Regions from separate parts of the Psychromonas sp. CNPT3 genome, predicted to be linked through region 2. Evidence: riboswitches for the same ligand, from Rfam matches in the RefSeq annotation. Region 2 holds a riboswitch; the other holds the start of a gene.
The links. A riboswitch is a leader RNA that binds a small molecule or an ion and turns the genes downstream of it on or off. The one in region 2 is predicted to bind thiamine pyrophosphate.
Positions count from the first base shown of each region.

Region 1: it holds a riboswitch for thiamine pyrophosphate, as region 2 does, so the genes downstream of both, thiD (bifunctional hydroxymethylpyrimidine kinase/phosphomethylpyrimidine kinase) here and thiC (phosphomethylpyrimidine synthase ThiC) in region 2, are expected to answer to the same signal.

Region 1 is NC_020802.1:1,308,959-1,317,408, forward strand. Features, by position in the region: gene PCNPT3_RS05770 (DNA-3-methyladenine glycosylase I) at 1-504, opposite strand, end outside; gene PCNPT3_RS05775 (FUSC family protein) at 1,107-3,155, shown strand; gene PCNPT3_RS05780 (hypothetical protein) at 3,211-3,441, opposite strand; gene PCNPT3_RS05785 (hypothetical protein) at 3,466-3,744, opposite strand; TPP riboswitch at 4,114-4,213, shown strand; gene thiD (bifunctional hydroxymethylpyrimidine kinase/phosphomethylpyrimidine kinase) at 4,284-5,129, shown strand; gene PCNPT3_RS05800 (ABC transporter ATP-binding protein) at 5,132-5,899, shown strand; gene PCNPT3_RS05805 (ABC transporter permease) at 5,940-6,680, shown strand; gene PCNPT3_RS05810 (ABC transporter substrate-binding protein) at 6,723-7,667, shown strand; gene PCNPT3_RS05815 (TenA family protein) at 7,679-8,371, shown strand; gene thiM (hydroxyethylthiazole kinase) at 8,371-8,450, shown strand, end outside.
Region 2 is NC_020802.1:2,658,316-2,666,765, reverse strand. Features, by position in the region: gene fusA (elongation factor G) at 1-1,342, shown strand, start outside; gene dmeF (CDF family Co(II)/Ni(II) efflux transporter DmeF) at 1,660-2,595, shown strand; gene PCNPT3_RS11755 (MarR family winged helix-turn-helix transcriptional regulator) at 3,019-3,456, shown strand; gene PCNPT3_RS11750 (PaaI family thioesterase) at 3,464-3,934, opposite strand; gene PCNPT3_RS11745 (DUF134 domain-containing protein) at 4,017-4,313, shown strand; gene PCNPT3_RS11740 (NifB/NifX family molybdenum-iron cluster-binding protein) at 4,310-4,705, shown strand; gene nqrM ((Na+)-NQR maturation NqrM) at 4,732-4,929, shown strand; TPP riboswitch at 5,064-5,167, shown strand; gene thiC (phosphomethylpyrimidine synthase ThiC) at 5,244-7,220, shown strand; gene thiE (thiamine phosphate synthase) at 7,240-8,450, shown strand, end outside.

The sequences.
Region 1 (8,450 bases), 1.3 Mb from region 2:
CGCTTGCATATAAGCATAACAAATAGTCGGACCAACAAATTTTAAACCTTTCTCTTTAAGACCAATGCTCATTTTTTTAGAGACCTCTGACATGGAGGGGACATCTTCAATGCAAGTCCATTGATTATTAATGGCCTTACCCCCGACAAAGGACCAAATGTAGCGATCGAAGCTACCGTACTCTTGTTGAATCTCTAAAAAACGTTTTGCATTTTCGATACAAGCATTAATTTTCATCTTATTTCTAACTATTTCTGCATTATGACGTAAAATTTCGACTTTTTTTGTACCGTAGAGTGCGATTTTATTCACATCAAAGTTGTCAAAAGCTTTTAAGTAACCCTCGCGTTTTTTGAGAATAGTTAGCCAGCTTAAGCCCGATTGAGCGCCCTCAAGAATAAGCATCTCAAACAACATACGGTCGTCATGTATGGGAACTCCCCATTCTTCATCGTGATAATGTATTTCTAAAGAGGAGGTATTTGCCCAGTCACATCGTTTCATTAAATATAATTTCCTTAGCGCTTAATTCGATAGCGTCACTTAAAAGGTCACGGATAAACTCTCGTCATTATCTATCATCTTTTAAGTATCTAATATAAGTCTTTAATGAGCAGGTTATGGAATTAACCTTCAATTTAATGCTCATGCTTACGTTATGTGTATCTTACTGCTTTTTGAAGAGTTAAAAGTCGATAGGCTCTTACTTTTAAATTATATTTTTTTTATTTTAATGAGAAAAAGTGACACTGTAAGTTATTTTATATAGCATCATTTATTCATTGTTAAAAACAAACCCAAGAGTACAATGTAAGCTTATTCCTTTGCGTATTTGTTCTTAATATGTGTTGCTTATCTCATCACGAAATTTTATAACAAAAAAAACTCCCTGTGTATCATGTTTTTATATGATGCATTTTTATTAATAAATACTTGGCCTAAATACGAAAACACTTACCTGTTTATCTACTTTAGTTCATTAAATCGTGCCCCAATATACCTTTGTTTTAAGATGAAAATTAGGATCATAACCTGTACAGGTATAAATGATCTTAGCGGAGAGAATAGGTATCAGTCACATTATAATTTGTTTTAGGACGTAGTTTATGGCAAAAAAGTTACATTTTATGACCTCTATTTTTTACCATCCCGCTGTTAATTTTAGTAGTCGTGTTTCGACCCTGTTTTTTTTGATTTTTGGCGCAGGTTGGTTAACAGATCATCTCATGTTCTCTGTGATAGCTGCCTCTGCGATACCTGCTGCCTTAATTAGTGGCATTGACCAACCCAATAAGGATTGTTGTAAACACCTGCTTATATTGTCATTGGCTTGGGGGCTTGCCATATTAAGCAGTTACACCTTAATGCGATCAGACCTTCCTATTTGGCTCGTTTTCTTTCTTTGCGGTTTTGTATTTTCATTAGGGGCATTAAATGGTGAGTTTTGGAATCGTTTAGGATCGTCTTGTTTATTTATATTAGTGATGGTCTTTTTTCTTTTTTCAAAGCAAAGTCCAACATATCAATACGCCTTGTTAGTGCTTGGTCCCGCATTATTTAGCCTTTTAAGCTGGTTATGGTTTTCAATTTGGCGACATATCGTATTACGATCTGCCCTAAGTACGATCTATGTCGCGTTAGCCGATTATATCTATTTACGCCAATGTGCATTATTGGGTGAGTCGTTGATTAAAATAAAGTTAAATAAACAAAAACATCTGTTAGTGGGGTTGATCTCACAGGCATTTCAATCCTCATCATTAACTAAAAAAGAAGATCCTGCATTAATCAAATCATTATATGTGGCCAATGAGATGTTTGAGTTGGCACTTACAGGTCATTCGATGCATCCAGATTTACACAAAAAATTTAAAGATCCTATTTGTAGCACACTACTTGTAAATTGGAGTGATGCTTTGCAACAACGATTACGATCGCTTGCTATCGCCGTAAAATATAAAAGAACACCTTCGTCACAGACTCCTATTATTGAAGCCGCCCAGCGCCTAGTGCATCAAGTTGTTGTGCCAGAGTATATTCATTTACAATTTTGGGGACGAAGTATTTTACTGCTTAGCAAGTTAGTGGATATCAATGAACCCCGCTATCTTTGCGCTAAAGATATTGAAGTTTCATCACAATCATGGCACTGGCCAACATGGGATCTTAACCTTTTAAAATATGCCGGGCGTATTGCATTGATGTTGGCACTGGGTGCAGATATTGCACAATATTTTGAATTATTGCGTCCAGATTGGGTTGTTTTATGTATTTTAATGGTAATAAAATCGGATTTTTTAGCAACGCGTAGCCGTATTTTTGAGCGCTGTCTGGGCACTTTGTATGGTTTAGCATTTGCCGTTATTTGGATTGAACTCGGCGTGAGTGATCCTGTTTTGATTGTGCTGATGATTGTTTTATTACCCATTTCATTCTTTCTTTATATGATCAATTATATGTTTTTTATGGCGGGGATCAGTGCATTTATTGTATTAGTGTTTGAATTGATATTGCACCAAGGCTTATCTTTTGTATTGCCTCGTTTACTCGATACCCTTATAGGGGCGAGTATTGTTTATCTTGGCTATAGCCTATTATGGCCACAATGGAGAGGCAAAGAAATTCATCATAAAAGCATCGAATCGATTCAAGCAGTGGGGGGTATTTTAGCGTTTACTTTTAATTCATTACGGCGTGATGCTGCGCAAGAGGTTGATAAAAAAGAATTAACGCAGGTTAGACGCAATATGTTTATGAGCGAGCATGCCTGGGAGCTGGTGTTAAAGGAAATGCAGCAAGAGCCCGTGCACACGCATATGCAAAGTGACTATTATGAGCAATTATTACAATTACATCGGCAATTAGTACATTATTTAACGGTACTGAGTGTTCTCATCAGAGAAGGTGCTCGCTATAAAAAATTAGGGATATTTCAACAAGAAGTACAACAGGCGGTTGATGCTTTAATTGTGCTTCTTCGCACTAAAAAAGAGACCGAGTTTCCTTCTTTTAGTCAGGATCATGATAGGTATTATGACGCGGAAAGTATGGATCAAAATGGTGTTCGTTCGTTGTTGTTTTTATCTGTCAGCACTTTAAAAAAAATGCATGAAATAAGTTTAAAGCACTTATGCCCTAATATTATTAAAGAGTGACATTAAAATAAAAGGCATAAGTGTTTGATGCTTGTTAAAACGGGCTTTCTTTCTGTTAAGAGTTAGCCATAAAGGTTCCGATAACGAAAAACACCATCCCTATTAATTGTATAAAGAAAGGTTTTTTAGCCACTGGCCAGTGCACAACAGTAAAAATAAACGTAACCGGCATTAAAAATAGACACAAGAGGCCCCAAACCAGACTCATTTTAAAGGCTTGGATCACAAGTAGTATTCCACCAATAATACATATAATGAAGCCAATGCTCATTATTATTTCTGCCATGTTACTTCCTCATTTAGACGTAGTTTAAAAGCGCGGATCATCTTTACAAGGAAGACTATTAGGCTCTGCTACTATTTTTACATTGGGGCAGTTTTCAATAAAATAGAGAGCTTCATCTTGCGAGTTCATTTGTGTGCAATATTGACGATCATCACACGTAAATTGAACGTTATCTTTCTTTAAAAAATGCTCTACTTTACCTTTTAATTGAGTGACCAAATCATTGACGCCTGACTTTTCTTCTGTGGGGTAGAACTTCCAAAGAGTGGTGGCCAGGAGGATCAAAAAGATAAGTTTTTTCATAAGTTGCTCGTGCCTGTAAGTGTATGAAACTTGACCGTATATATTACATCATATATTTATCTTTGGAAGTGTAAATTTAGAGTATGTGCTCGTGTTAGCCTGAGCATTAAAAATAGTCAATAAAATCATAATGCTACTGTTTTGTGGTGAAAACACTTTGCGGGAAATGGCCATCATAGCGTTTGTTTTCGGTGCCTGTTGGGTGTTTGTAAACAAAGTGGCGGAAGGAAATTATGCCTGTTCTATGCGCTTAATATCGCCCTTATTTATCAAACAAATACACTTTTTATATTGTTATGCTTTAAAAATAAGCGATAAAAACATCAGTGTGTTGTGGGTTGCTCTTTTAATATAATTTGTTATTATGCGCTTCGATAGTCGGGGGGCCCAAAAGGCTGAGATCGTAGAAACGAGACCCGTTGAACCTGATCCAATTAATATTGGCGGAGGGAACTATGCATCTTGTTAGATCTCTTGGGTGTTTACCTTGATTTTTACCTGCATGCCTTAAGTTCCTTGTGTCAACACAAGGCGCTCTTATGATAAATACAACGTCCCCCAGAAAACATTCCCTCATTCCGATTGTACTTACCATTGCTGGCTCTGATAGTGGAGGTGGTGCGGGTATTCAAGCTGATATTAAAAGTATTTCTGCAACAGGTAGCTATGCGTGCTCAGTGATCACGGCTATCACGGCGCAAAACACACTGGGCGTGACAGCAATATTTCCTATCCCGCTTGAGCATATTGAAAAACAATTAGATGCTGTTTTTAGTGACTTAAATATAATCGCCGTCAAAGTGGGCATGTTAGCGGATAGTGATATTATTGCGCTGGTGGCGCGGAAAATAAAGCAATATAGACCTATTTTCGTGGTTGTTGATCCTGTGATGGTTGCCAGCAGTGGTGATTTATTATTAAAAAAATCGGCTATTAATACACTTAAAACACAATTATTACCGCTTGCAGACATAGTCACCCCCAATTTACCAGAGGCTGCCGCCTTACTTAATATCTCTTATGATCCCGCTATTGATGCGATGCAAGCCATGATCCCCGCGCTCAGCCAATTAGATACCTCTGCAGTACTTCTGAAAGGCGGGCATAACACCTCAAATACAAGCAGTGATGATATTCTCATCATCAACAACGACACTAAGATTTTTCGCGCACCGCGAACCCATACTAAAAATACACACGGGACAGGTTGCACCTTATCATCGGCGATTGCCTCTTATTTAGCGCAAGGCGATAGCTTAGAAAAAGCGGTGCAAAATGCTAAAGATTATGTCTCATTGGCGATAGCGCATGCGGATAAATTAGACATTGGTAAGGGAAGCGGGCCAGTACATCATTTTTTTAATTTACCCTTGTCAGAGCTTTAATCATGTCGATAAAAATACAGGGCAGTCGGCCAATTAATATCAATATTAGTGATGGATATTTACGTTATTACAAAAGTGACAATGCCACGTTGTCGGGATTGAATATGTGTATTCCCGCTCAATCGTGGACATGTCTTCTGGGGAAAAGTGGCTGTGGTAAGAGCTCTTTACTGCGCTATATCGCGGGCCTACTTGAAAAAACAGTGCATTGGCAAGGACAATTACAAACGGATCCCGAGTGTCAGTTAGACAATGAAGTGGCGTATATGGCGCAGCAAGATCTATTGATGCCTTGGTTATCTGTTTTAGATAATGTGCTCCTTAGTACTCAGTTTTTAAAAACATCCAAAAAAGAGCAAAAAATCCGCGCATTATCTTTATTAGAGAGCGTTGGGCTTGCGCATCAAGAGGCGTTATTTCCGCAGCAACTCTCTGGCGGTATGCGCCAACGCGTCGCATTAGCACGCACCTTAATGCAAGATAAACCCATTGTTTTAATGGATGAGCCTTTTTCATCTCTTGATGCAGTGACACGATACCGATTACAAAATCTTGCCATAAAATTATTAAAAGATAAAACCGTTTTACTGATAACCCATGATCCGCAAGAAGCGATCCGTTTAGCTGACAAGCTTTATATTATGCAGGGTCGTCCGGCTTTTGTGACCGCTTTAGATGTTCCCTCATCAAAGACGCCGCGTCTATTTGATGCGCAGTGCGCAACCTTGCAGCAACAAATTATGATCTGTTTAGAGAATGATAATGAATAATATATCTGCACCACCTCAAGGCGTTAAAAGATCAAGAAATATGTTTGCCGCTGCCTTTCGTTTTTTGATAAGTGCCTTGGTGATCTTATCGATATGGCAAGCTGCGGTACTCTTTTTTGCCTTACCCAATTTTATTTTACCAAGCCCGTTGGCGGTGTTTGAGCGCTTATGTTTTCGTTATGACGTTTTACTGAGACATGCGTGGATAACGTTTATCGAGATCGTGCTCGGGTTAGGCTTAGGTTTGTCTATGGGGATGTTATTTGCCCTGCAAATGTTGTTATTTAAGCCTTTAAAACGTTGGCTGATGCCAATATTAATTGCCAGTCAGGCGTTTCCTGTTTTTGCTATCGCCCCCATTTTGATGCTTTGGTTGGGGTATGGCATCGCCTCTAAAGTGGTGATGGCCGCCTTAATTATTTTTTTCCCTATCTGCACCTGTTGTTATGACGGACTACGTAATACCCCGCAAGGTTATTTAGATCTGGTAAAAACCATGGGCGCCAGTAAATGGCAAGTATTACGTTATATCCAGTTACCCGCATCACTGCCGACACTTGCATCCGGTATTCGTGTGGCGGTGGTGATAGCACCTATCGGCGCTGTTGCAGGAGAGTGGGTTGGCTCGAGTGAAGGCTTGGGGTATCTCATGTTACAGGCAAATGCGCGCATGCTTATTGATGAAATGTTTGCTGCGCTATTTATTTTATCGGCTTTGTCAGTGGGGCTTTATTTTTTAACAGATATCTTGTTAAGAAAGCTCATTCATTGGCAAGACTGATGTTACTGCGCTCCTTTGGGGCGTTTTTTAAAAGGAAGTAAGATGAACAATAAAATGAAACTCTGCGTATTGGCTTTAGTGCTGAGTGTGTTTTCACTTAATAGCTACGCACAAAAAATGACATTAATGCTGGACTGGTTCGTTAATCCAAATCACGGCCCCATTATTATTGCGCAACAACATGGCTATTTTAAAGCGCAGGGCTTAAGCGTGGATATTCAAGAGCCTGCGGATCCGTCAATGCCCCCTAAATTAGTGGCCGCTAATAAAGTGGATATGGCGGTGTCTTATCAGCCGAGTTTAATTATTGATGTTGCTGCAGGCTTACCCTTGATCCGCAGTGCGACACTAATTGCCACACCATTAAATACACTAATAGTACTTGATGATAATAAAATCAATACGTTAGCGGATTTAAAAGGTAAAAAAATTGGTGTGTCAATCAGTGGTTCTGAAGATGCAAGCATTAAAGCAATGCTCGAGGGCCAAGGTTTAAAGTTTAGCGATGTACAACTTATTAATGTGGGTTGGGCGTTATCATCATCACTCGCATCAGGAAAAGTCGATGCAATTTGGGGTGGATACCGTAACTTTGAGATGAATCAATTAACGCTTGAAGGTTTTGCGAATAAAGGTTTTTATCCAGAAGAAAATGGCGTGCCTATTTTTGATGAGCTTGTATTTATTGCTAATTCAAAAACCTATGACAAACAAAAAATTCGTGCGTTTAATAAGGCGTTAGAGCAGGCGACAACTTATATTCTTAACCATCCAGATGCAGCATGGAAAGAATTTGTTTCTTATGCGCCGGACACTTTAAATAATGAATTAAATAAACGCGCATGGAAGGCAACGTTAAGCCGCTTTGCACTGCGTCCGAGTGCGATTGATTTAGGGCGTTATGATAATTATGCTGCCTTTATGTATGCTAACAAAATCATTAAAGTGCTACCAAAAGCCAAAGATTATATGCCTGATTTTCAATAAGAGAGCAAAATATGCGCTATCAAGATTTAATTAAAGCCTGTGAGCAAGATTGGGCTGCTTATACCGAACATGAATTTGTGCGTTTATTGGCAACGGGGGAGTTGCCTCAGCCATGTTATTTACATTATCTTAAGCAGGACTTCTTATTTCTAAAACAATATGCGCGGGCTTATGCGTTGGCAATCTATAAAGCGCGTACCTTAGCTGAAATGCGTCAATTTTTGCCCAGTGTACAAGCGCTTTTACAAGAAGAAATCTCCCATCATGTGCGTTATTGCAATGATTGGGGACTCACTGAGTTAGATTTAGAAGCGCAAACCGAAGAAGTCGGTACGGTTGCATATACGCGTTATGTTTTAGATACGGGGATGAGCGGTGATGTTGTGCAATTGTATACGGCCTTAGCACCTTGTTTTATTGGCTATGCGCAAATAGGGCGAGCACTGGTAATGGATAAAAGGACATTGAAAGAGGGTAATCCATATACAAGTTGGATAGACTTGTATTCGGGTGATGATCTGCAGCAGTCAACGCTTGAAAGTCAGCAATATTTAGACGTGTTATTAGCCGATATTGATGTGCACAGTGCGCAAGGTAAAACGTTAATTGAAGTGTTTCGAAATGCGACGCGTATGGAAATCGCATTTTGGGAGCAAAGTTTAAAGATACGGGACCTTAATGCGGACAATCAAGGGGCAGTGTAATGCGTTTAAAAACAGAAAAAATAGTGCAGGCATTAGCGTTGCTGCGCGCGAAAAAACCATTAGTACTTAACATCACCAA
Region 2 (8,450 bases):
CTTCCCTACGTACTGTGGTTCTGCATTCAAAAACAAAGGTGTACAAAACATCCTTGATGCTGTTGTTGATTACCTACCGGCTCCAAATGAAGTTGATCCTCAGCCACTTACAGATGAAGAAGGCGAACCTACGGGTGAGCACGCTATCGTTTCTGAAAACGAAACATTTAAAGCGTTAGCATTTAAAATTACTGATGACCGTTTTGGTGCACTTACTTTCGTACGTATCTACTCAGGTACACTTAAGAAAGGTGATACGATCATGAATGCTGCTACAGGTAAAACTGAGCGTGTTGGTCGTATGTGTGAAATGCAAGCAGATGATCGTAACGAGCTTACTTCAGCAAAAGCGGGTGATATCATCGCTATCGTTGGTATGAAAACTAACGTACAAACAGGTCACACATTATGTGATCCAAAACACCCTGTTATTCTTGAAGCAATGGTGTTCCCTAACCCAGTTATCTCTATCTCTGTAACGCCTAAAGATAAAGGTTCAACTGAGAAAATGGGTATTGCTATCGGTAAAATGGTTGCAGAAGATCCAACGTTTAAAGTTGAAACTGATATCGATTCAGGCGAAACAATCCTGTCTGGTATGGGTGAGCTTCACTTAGATATCAAAGTAGATATCTTAAAACGTACTTATGGTGTTGATTTGATCGTTGGCGAGCCTCAAGTTGCTTACCGTGAAACAATCACACAAGAAATCGAAGATTCATACACACATAAGAAACAGTCTGGTGGTTCTGGTCAATTTGGTAAAATTGATTACACTATCAAACCAGGTGAGCCTGGTACTGGTTTCGTATTCACATCAGTAGTTACTGGTGGTAACGTACCTAAAGAGTTCTTCCCAGCGATTGAGAAAGGCTTTAAAGGCATGATGGATACAGGTGTTCTAGCTGGCTTCCCAGTACTAGACGTTGAAATCGTACTTACCGATGGTGGCTTCCACGCCGTGGATTCATCTGCAGTAGCATTTGAACTTGCAGCACGTGGTGCATTCCGTCAGTCTATCCCTAAAGCGGGTGCACAACTTCTTGAGCCAATCATGGCTGTAGATGTATTTACTCCAGATGATCACGTTGGTGATGTTATCGGTGATCTTAGTCGTCGTCGTGGCATGATCGCAGGTCAAGAAGCTGGCGTATCGGGTGTTCGTATTAAAGCTGATGTACCTCTTTCTGAAATGTTTGGTTATATCGGTAGCTTACGTACAATGACATCAGGTCGTGGTCAGTTCTCTATGGAGTTCAAAAACTACATGCCTTGTCCAAGCAGTATTGCCGAAGGCGTTATTGAAAAAGTAAAAGAAGAAAAAGCTGCAGGTAAAAAATAATATTTTTTAGCTAAGCTTCAACCCCAGCGACGTCAGTCTCTGGGGTTTTTTTATACCTAAATTTTGGTTATCAGCCCTCTGATAGTTCAATTTAGTTTCCCCTATTACATTCGTTCTAATATCTCTTCGCGTGACAATCCATAAAAAAAAATTATCTGCTATTGAATGCTATCTGTGCAAATTTGGTTATTTTTCTAACTGATTGCTTATTAATCATTAATGTTAGATCTGATATTTTTGTTTATTTAGATAGATAAAGTCGTTTGATTAACATATAGTTCGCCCATCAAACTATATATTCATAATAGGATCATAAAATGACCAAGCACCTCGAAACGTCAACGTTAAAAAATTGGCAACACAGTCATGACTTTAATCAGCAGGATAAGCGAGGAGAGCGTAATACTCTTTACGTATTAATTTTAACGTTACTGACAATGATTGTAGAGATTGTAGCGGGTACTTTTTATGGTTCAATGGCTTTGCTTGCTGATGGTTGGCATATGGGTACGCACGTTGCAGCTTTTTTGATCACCTTATTTGCTTATTATTATGTGCGTAAACATAAAGAAACCAATAAGTTTGCCTTTGGGCCCAGTAAAGTCAGTGTGTTAGCGGGTTACACCAGTGCTATTGCATTATTATTGGTGGCAGTGATCATGCTCGTTGAATCGGCAATGCGCCTGTTTAGCCCACAAACTATTCGTTTTGAAGAAGCGATTTTTGTGGCCGTTATTGGCTTAATTGTTAATATTATTAGTGTTTTTTTATTAAAAGGCGATCACCACCATCACCACGATCATCATCACGGAGAGGTTCATGAACACCATCAGGATCATAACTTACGCGCAGCTTATATACACGTTCTCGCGGATGCATTAACGTCTATTCTTGCCATTGTCGCTTTAGTGTTAGGGAAATATTTAGGCTTTAAGTTTTTAGATCCCATCATGGGTATTGTTGGCGCATTGATCATTAGTCGCTGGGCATGGGGGTTGTTATCGCAAACGGGGCCCATTTTACTCGATCAAAGTATTGATGCGCATTATCAGAAAGAAATTATTGATTGTATTGAAAATGAGAAACACCAACATGTGAGTGATATTCATATCTGGAAAGTGAGTAGCGATCATTATGCGGCTATCATTTCTATTGTTTCTGTGACGCCTTTAAGCGTAAGCGATTATAAAGCGCTTTTAATACCCTTTAAGAAGTTAGCGCATATTAGTATTGAGGTTAACAGCGCACAATAAAGGTAAGGGCATCTCTCCCCTTGATACTTAAATATGTAAAATAAAAAAGCAAAATTAGCCTTGGTTTTTGGTATAAAATCAAAATAAGGCGCTACCTTTGGTCGCTATTATCGTGTGTTATACCAAAGGAATTAATATAGCTTCCATGTATTGCGCAGGAAAAATTAACACTAGCAAGGCATGAGTTGTAGGAGATAGTTGTTCTCACTTCAAAACTCACAACGCAGGTAGGGATAATTTCAACAAGCAAGACGGATCACCTTTTTAGTTCCTTTGGTATTATCTAAGGCTAATTGGAGAATGTTTAGTATTTGCTCTGCGCGCGACTTAAGGTTCCATGATAAAGTAAGCTCTTGATTTTCAGAGGTGAGTATTTTTCGTGTTGAAGGATAGATTGACCTTATTTGATAGGAACGTGCATAAATGAAATCACAGACACAAGCATTAAATCATGCCCTTATTGAGTTCTATGAAAAATTATCGGCTTGGGAATTAAAAATAATTAAAGGCAAAGGGTTATCGTTAGGCCTAATACATGCTCTCGAAATTTTAGGGGCATTTGGTAGTATGCCGATGAAAGCGCTCGCCGATAAAATAGGGATCACCATGGGCACGTTAACGGTGCAAATTGATAAAATGGTAAAAGCGAATTTAGTGACGCGCATCCCACATAAAACAGATAGACGTTCTATTTTGGTGTGTTTAACCGCATCGGGTAAAAAATTATTTGATGAGCATGATGCCTTACATTTACAACTAACAGAGCGTCTAACTTGTTCGTTTGAGGCGCAGGAGTTGCAATTGTTGACCTCTTTTCTTGATAAGATCAATACCAATTTTAGTAAAGAAGTAGTGGATTAAAACGTCTCTATTTATTACTTTGCATAAAGCGCGCTTTAGCGGTTGCCATTTTTACGCCATCAACATATAAGCTCGCTTCAACTTTATATAAAACAGAATATGAAGACGTTATTTGGCTTTGGATAAGAATATCTTTATTGATAGGCACTTCATTTAAATAACGAATTTGTATATCACCAGTGACCGCTTGTACGCCTCGATGGAAAATAGCATTGCACATACCCGCATCGAGTAATGCAGCTAAATATCCCCCATGTAAGATCCCCTGATAGCCTTGTTGATGGCACGTACCTTTTGCTTTTGTCCATATTTGGTTATCGTTATTACTGTAAAAATTAAGTTTTAAACCCAGTGGTGCTTGCATGCCACACATCATACACTGCTGGTGACTAGGCTCTTTTGCAATGGCGACTAAGTTCAAGTCCACTTTATTTTTAAAAGTATTGCGCAGCAGGGTTTGTAATTCAAGCTTACTCATCAGTGTATCCTAAAAATTAGTTATTGGCATATGCCAATAACTTGCGTAGTATAACAGTTGCACTCCTTAAGAGGTATTAAAATTGCGACCTAAAATAAAACGACATATTTGCCCTGAGCGAGGGGCTACATTTAAAGCTTTTAAACCCAATGGTATTCCCTTATCAAAATTAAAAAAAATAGTGTTGCAAAAAGATGAATTAGAAGCAGTGCGCTTAGTCGATATGGAGGCGCTCTCACAACAAGATGCTGCTTTGCAGATGCAGATATCAAGGCAAACCTTTGCCAATATATTAAAAGCATCACGCAAAAAAATAACGTCAGCATTAGTGCTTGGAGGCGCTTTATTTTTAGAAACCAAAGAAGGATATGAGCAATGAGTTATGTTATCGCGTTAACAGGCGGAAAACTCGCCCCTCGATTTTCAAAGGCAGAAATATTTGAATTTTATAATACGCAGAAACGTAAAATAGCGGTATATAAAAACCCTGCTTTAGATGTTTCGGGTTGTGCGGGTAAGAGGTTACTGGTTAACTTATTAATTGAGCGTCAATGTAAAACGGTTATTGTGCGTAAAATTGGTGAAAATACGTTGGCTAAATTATTACAGGCATCTATTCAAGTGCAACAAGGTAATACGCGCCATAACATCGATCAATTACTTGATGATGCTATTTTAGAGACGAATTTATTAACTGATGCATCGCAAGGTGTTCCTAAAAAATGTAACGGTCATACTGAGCATAAAGGCTGTAAGGGTCATGCAGGTTAATCCATTGCTATCATTAGGAGATAAATATGTTATTTATCAGTAGTTTTTTGGTTTTTATTAGTTGTTTTTTTTTAATGGCTTTAGGCGTTATATTTAGTCATAAAAGGTTACGAGGAAGTTGTGGGGGACTCTCTTCTATGGGAATAAAAAAGGCCTGTAATTGTGCGGATAAATCAGCAATGAAAAAAGATCTTTATCAAATACAAGAGCCAACTATAAAATAAATTGTTAATAATAACTGAAAAAACGCGGTATAAATAAAGCTTAATTTAGAGAAATGAGTAATGTTTTTTAAGTGTTGCGCGTTTATTTCATGTGTATTTATGTTGCTGTACGTCTGCCTTGAGACTATACTGCGCACTTCTTGTCGGAGTGCCTTAGGGCTGAGATCACAGATTATATGTGGGATCCGTGGAACCTGATTGGGTTAATACCTGCGAAGGGAACAGGTCAAAGTTGCACTGCCTATGTGCAACTTATACTTACCACACAAAATTCGACAAGCATTCTTCTCTCTCTGAATAAGGTAAAGATTGCTATGTCTCAAGAATTAAAAAGTACCCTAGAAACAACGCCACGAACACAATTGTCACGCCGAGAGTCACGAAAAGCGGCTGAAGATTACTTAAAAAGTTTAAATCAAAAAGCCTATCCCCGCTCAGAAAAAATATTTATTGATGCAAAAATCCATCCCATTAAAGTCGCTATGCGCCAAATTAATCAAGATGATACTTTAATTGGCGGTTCAAAAGAGACCCCTATTTTTGAGAAGAACGAAGGGATCCCCGTTTATGATACTTCGGGTGCATATACGGATGAAAGTGTTGTTATTGATATTTATAAAGGCTTACCTCGACTACGAGAAACATGGATAGCCGGGCGTAATGATGTACAAACACTGCACGGCCCAAGTTCTGAGTTTGCCCGCCAACGTTTAGATGATGACAGTTTAGATAGTTTACGTTTTGAACATCTACCTCAGCCTTTACGTGCAAAAAAAGGCCGATGCGTGACGCAAATGTATTATGCGCGCCAAGGTATTATTACGCCGGAAATGGAATATATTTCTATTCGTGAAAATCAAGGTCGAGAGCGTATTAAAAATGAAGCGTTACACCGCCAACATGCAGGAAATAGTTTTGGTGCAGATTTGCAGAGCAATATTAGCGCTGAATTTGTTCGTCAAGAGGTCGCCGCTGGGCGCGCTATCATCCCTGCTAATATTAATCATCCGGAAACGGAACCGATGATAATCGGGCGTAACTTTTTAGTCAAAGTGAATGCTAATATTGGTAATTCTGCGTTGTCTTCATCGATTGAAGAAGAAGTGGAAAAATTAGTCTGGTCGACGCTTTGGGGGGCGGATACGGTAATGGATCTGTCTACGGGTCGTAACATTCATGAAACGCGAGAATGGATCTTACGTAACTCACCGGTGCCCATCGGCACAGTACCTATTTATCAAGCGCTTGAAAAAGTGAAAGGGGTCGTTGAAGACTTAAACTGGGAAGTTTTTCGCGATACTCTTATTGAGCAAGCAGAGCAAGGTGTGGATTATTTTACTATTCATGCCGGCGTATTACTGCGTTTTGTCCCACTGACCGCGCAGCGCTTAACGGGGATTGTGTCACGAGGTGGCTCAATTATGGCTAAATGGTGTTTGACTTATCATGAAGAAAACTTTGTTTATGCTCATTTTCGTGAAATTTGTGAAATTTGTCAGCAATATGACGTGGCTTTATCATTAGGTGATGGTCTACGCCCTGGCTCTATTGCAGATGCCAATGATGAGGCGCAGTTTAGCGAATTAGAGATTTTAGGTGAGCTCACTAAGGTGGCTTGGGAGTACGATGTACAAGTTATCATCGAAGGTCCGGGGCATGTGCCGATGCAAATGATAAAAGAAAATATGGACAAGCAATTAACGGATTGTTTTGAAGCGCCTTTTTATACATTAGGGCCTTTGACGACAGATATTGCGCCCGCTTATGATCATATCACCTCAGCGATTGGCGCTGCTCAAATCGCTTGGTATGGCTGTGCGATGCTGTGTTATGTTACCCCAAAAGAGCATTTAGGCTTGCCCAATAAAGACGATGTTAAAATAGGGCTGATAACCTATAAAATAGCAGCTCATGCCGCAGATTTAGCCAAGGGGCATCCTGGCACGCAAATACGTGATAACGCACTTTCAAAAGCACGCTTTGAATTTCGCTGGCAAGATCAATTTAATTTAAGCTTAGATCCCGTAACTGCCCGTCTATACCATGATGAAACGTTACCGCAAGAGTCGAGTAAAGTCGCTCATTTTTGCTCGATGTGTGGGCCTAAATTCTGTTCAATGAAAATAACACAAGATGTACGAGAATTTACTAAAAAGTTAGAATCGGGTGAAATATCAACCAAAATATTAGATCCGAGTATCAGTCAAATCGCGCAGAAAGGTATGCACGATAAAGCGTTACAATTTAAGACAAGTGGCGCGCAAATATATCAACAAATAAATGTTAAGTAATGTTTAAGGTAAAGATTATATGAAGAATACAGTATGCAGTTTGACCTACTCAGACGTTAATATGTTCGAGGGTGTGCACAGTGATATACAAACTGTTATCGCATTAGGCGCTACGCCTTGCCATGTTAATAGTGCCATTCATGTGCAAGATGTCTTAATGGAGGGAGTGTCGGATAAAATATTTAGTGCACAATTAGATAGTATTTTCGCAAAAGACGCACCTGCTGTGCTCAAAATAGGCTTTTTAGCAAGCCGCGAACAAGTACAATTAGTCTGTAAAAAGATACAAGATCAAAAAGCCCAACAGGGTGATAATGCGTTTGTTTTATACACGCCAAGTAAGCTTGATTTTGATGTAGAAGGGCGCCAAGAAGCGTCCATTCATGAATTGATCAAAACGCATCTATTGCCTCTGCTTGATTTATTAATTGTTAATGCAAAAGAGGTGTTTAGTTTTTCGGGGCACATGCTTATTACGCCACAATCATTATCTGAAAGTACACAAGCCTTACTAAGTAAAGGCTGTAAAAGCGTGCTCATATGTGGTGGTGATTTAGACTTTATGGATGGGCGTTGTGTCGATTATTACGCAGATGGCACGCGCACTATTGCATTAAGTAGCGCGCGCTTAAACGTCTTAAACGTCTTAAACGTCTTAAATGTGGCATCTAAAAAGGCGATTTTAGGCAGTGCCCTGGCAAGTGCGTTAGCCTTAGAATACGTACTAGAAGACGCCTTTGTTATTGCTAAAGCCTATTTAAATCGTTATTTAAAAGACGCTAATAAAGAAAACTTTTGTGCGTATTCGCGTGCGTGGCCTGATCTTAAAGAAGATTTTCCAACGTGGGTGAACGTCGAGTGCGATATTGATGATGAGCTTACATTAATGGGCGCATCAAATTTAGACTTTCCAAGTTGTCAGACCTTAAATTTAGGTTTATATGCGGTGATGGACTCCTTATTTTGGCTTGAAAAAGTCCTAAAATGTGGCGTTAAAACAGTGCAATTGCGTATTAAAGATAAAAAGCCTGAGCAAGTTGAAGAGCAGATAAAGCAAGCTATTATCTTGGCAAGATCATTCGATGCGCGGTTGTTTATTAATGATTATTGGCAATTGGCTATCAAACATGGTGCTTATGGGGTGCATTTGGGTCAGCAAGATATTGACAGTGCCGATCTTCGCCTTATTTCGGATGCCGGTTTACGTTTAGGGCTCAGTACGCACGGCTA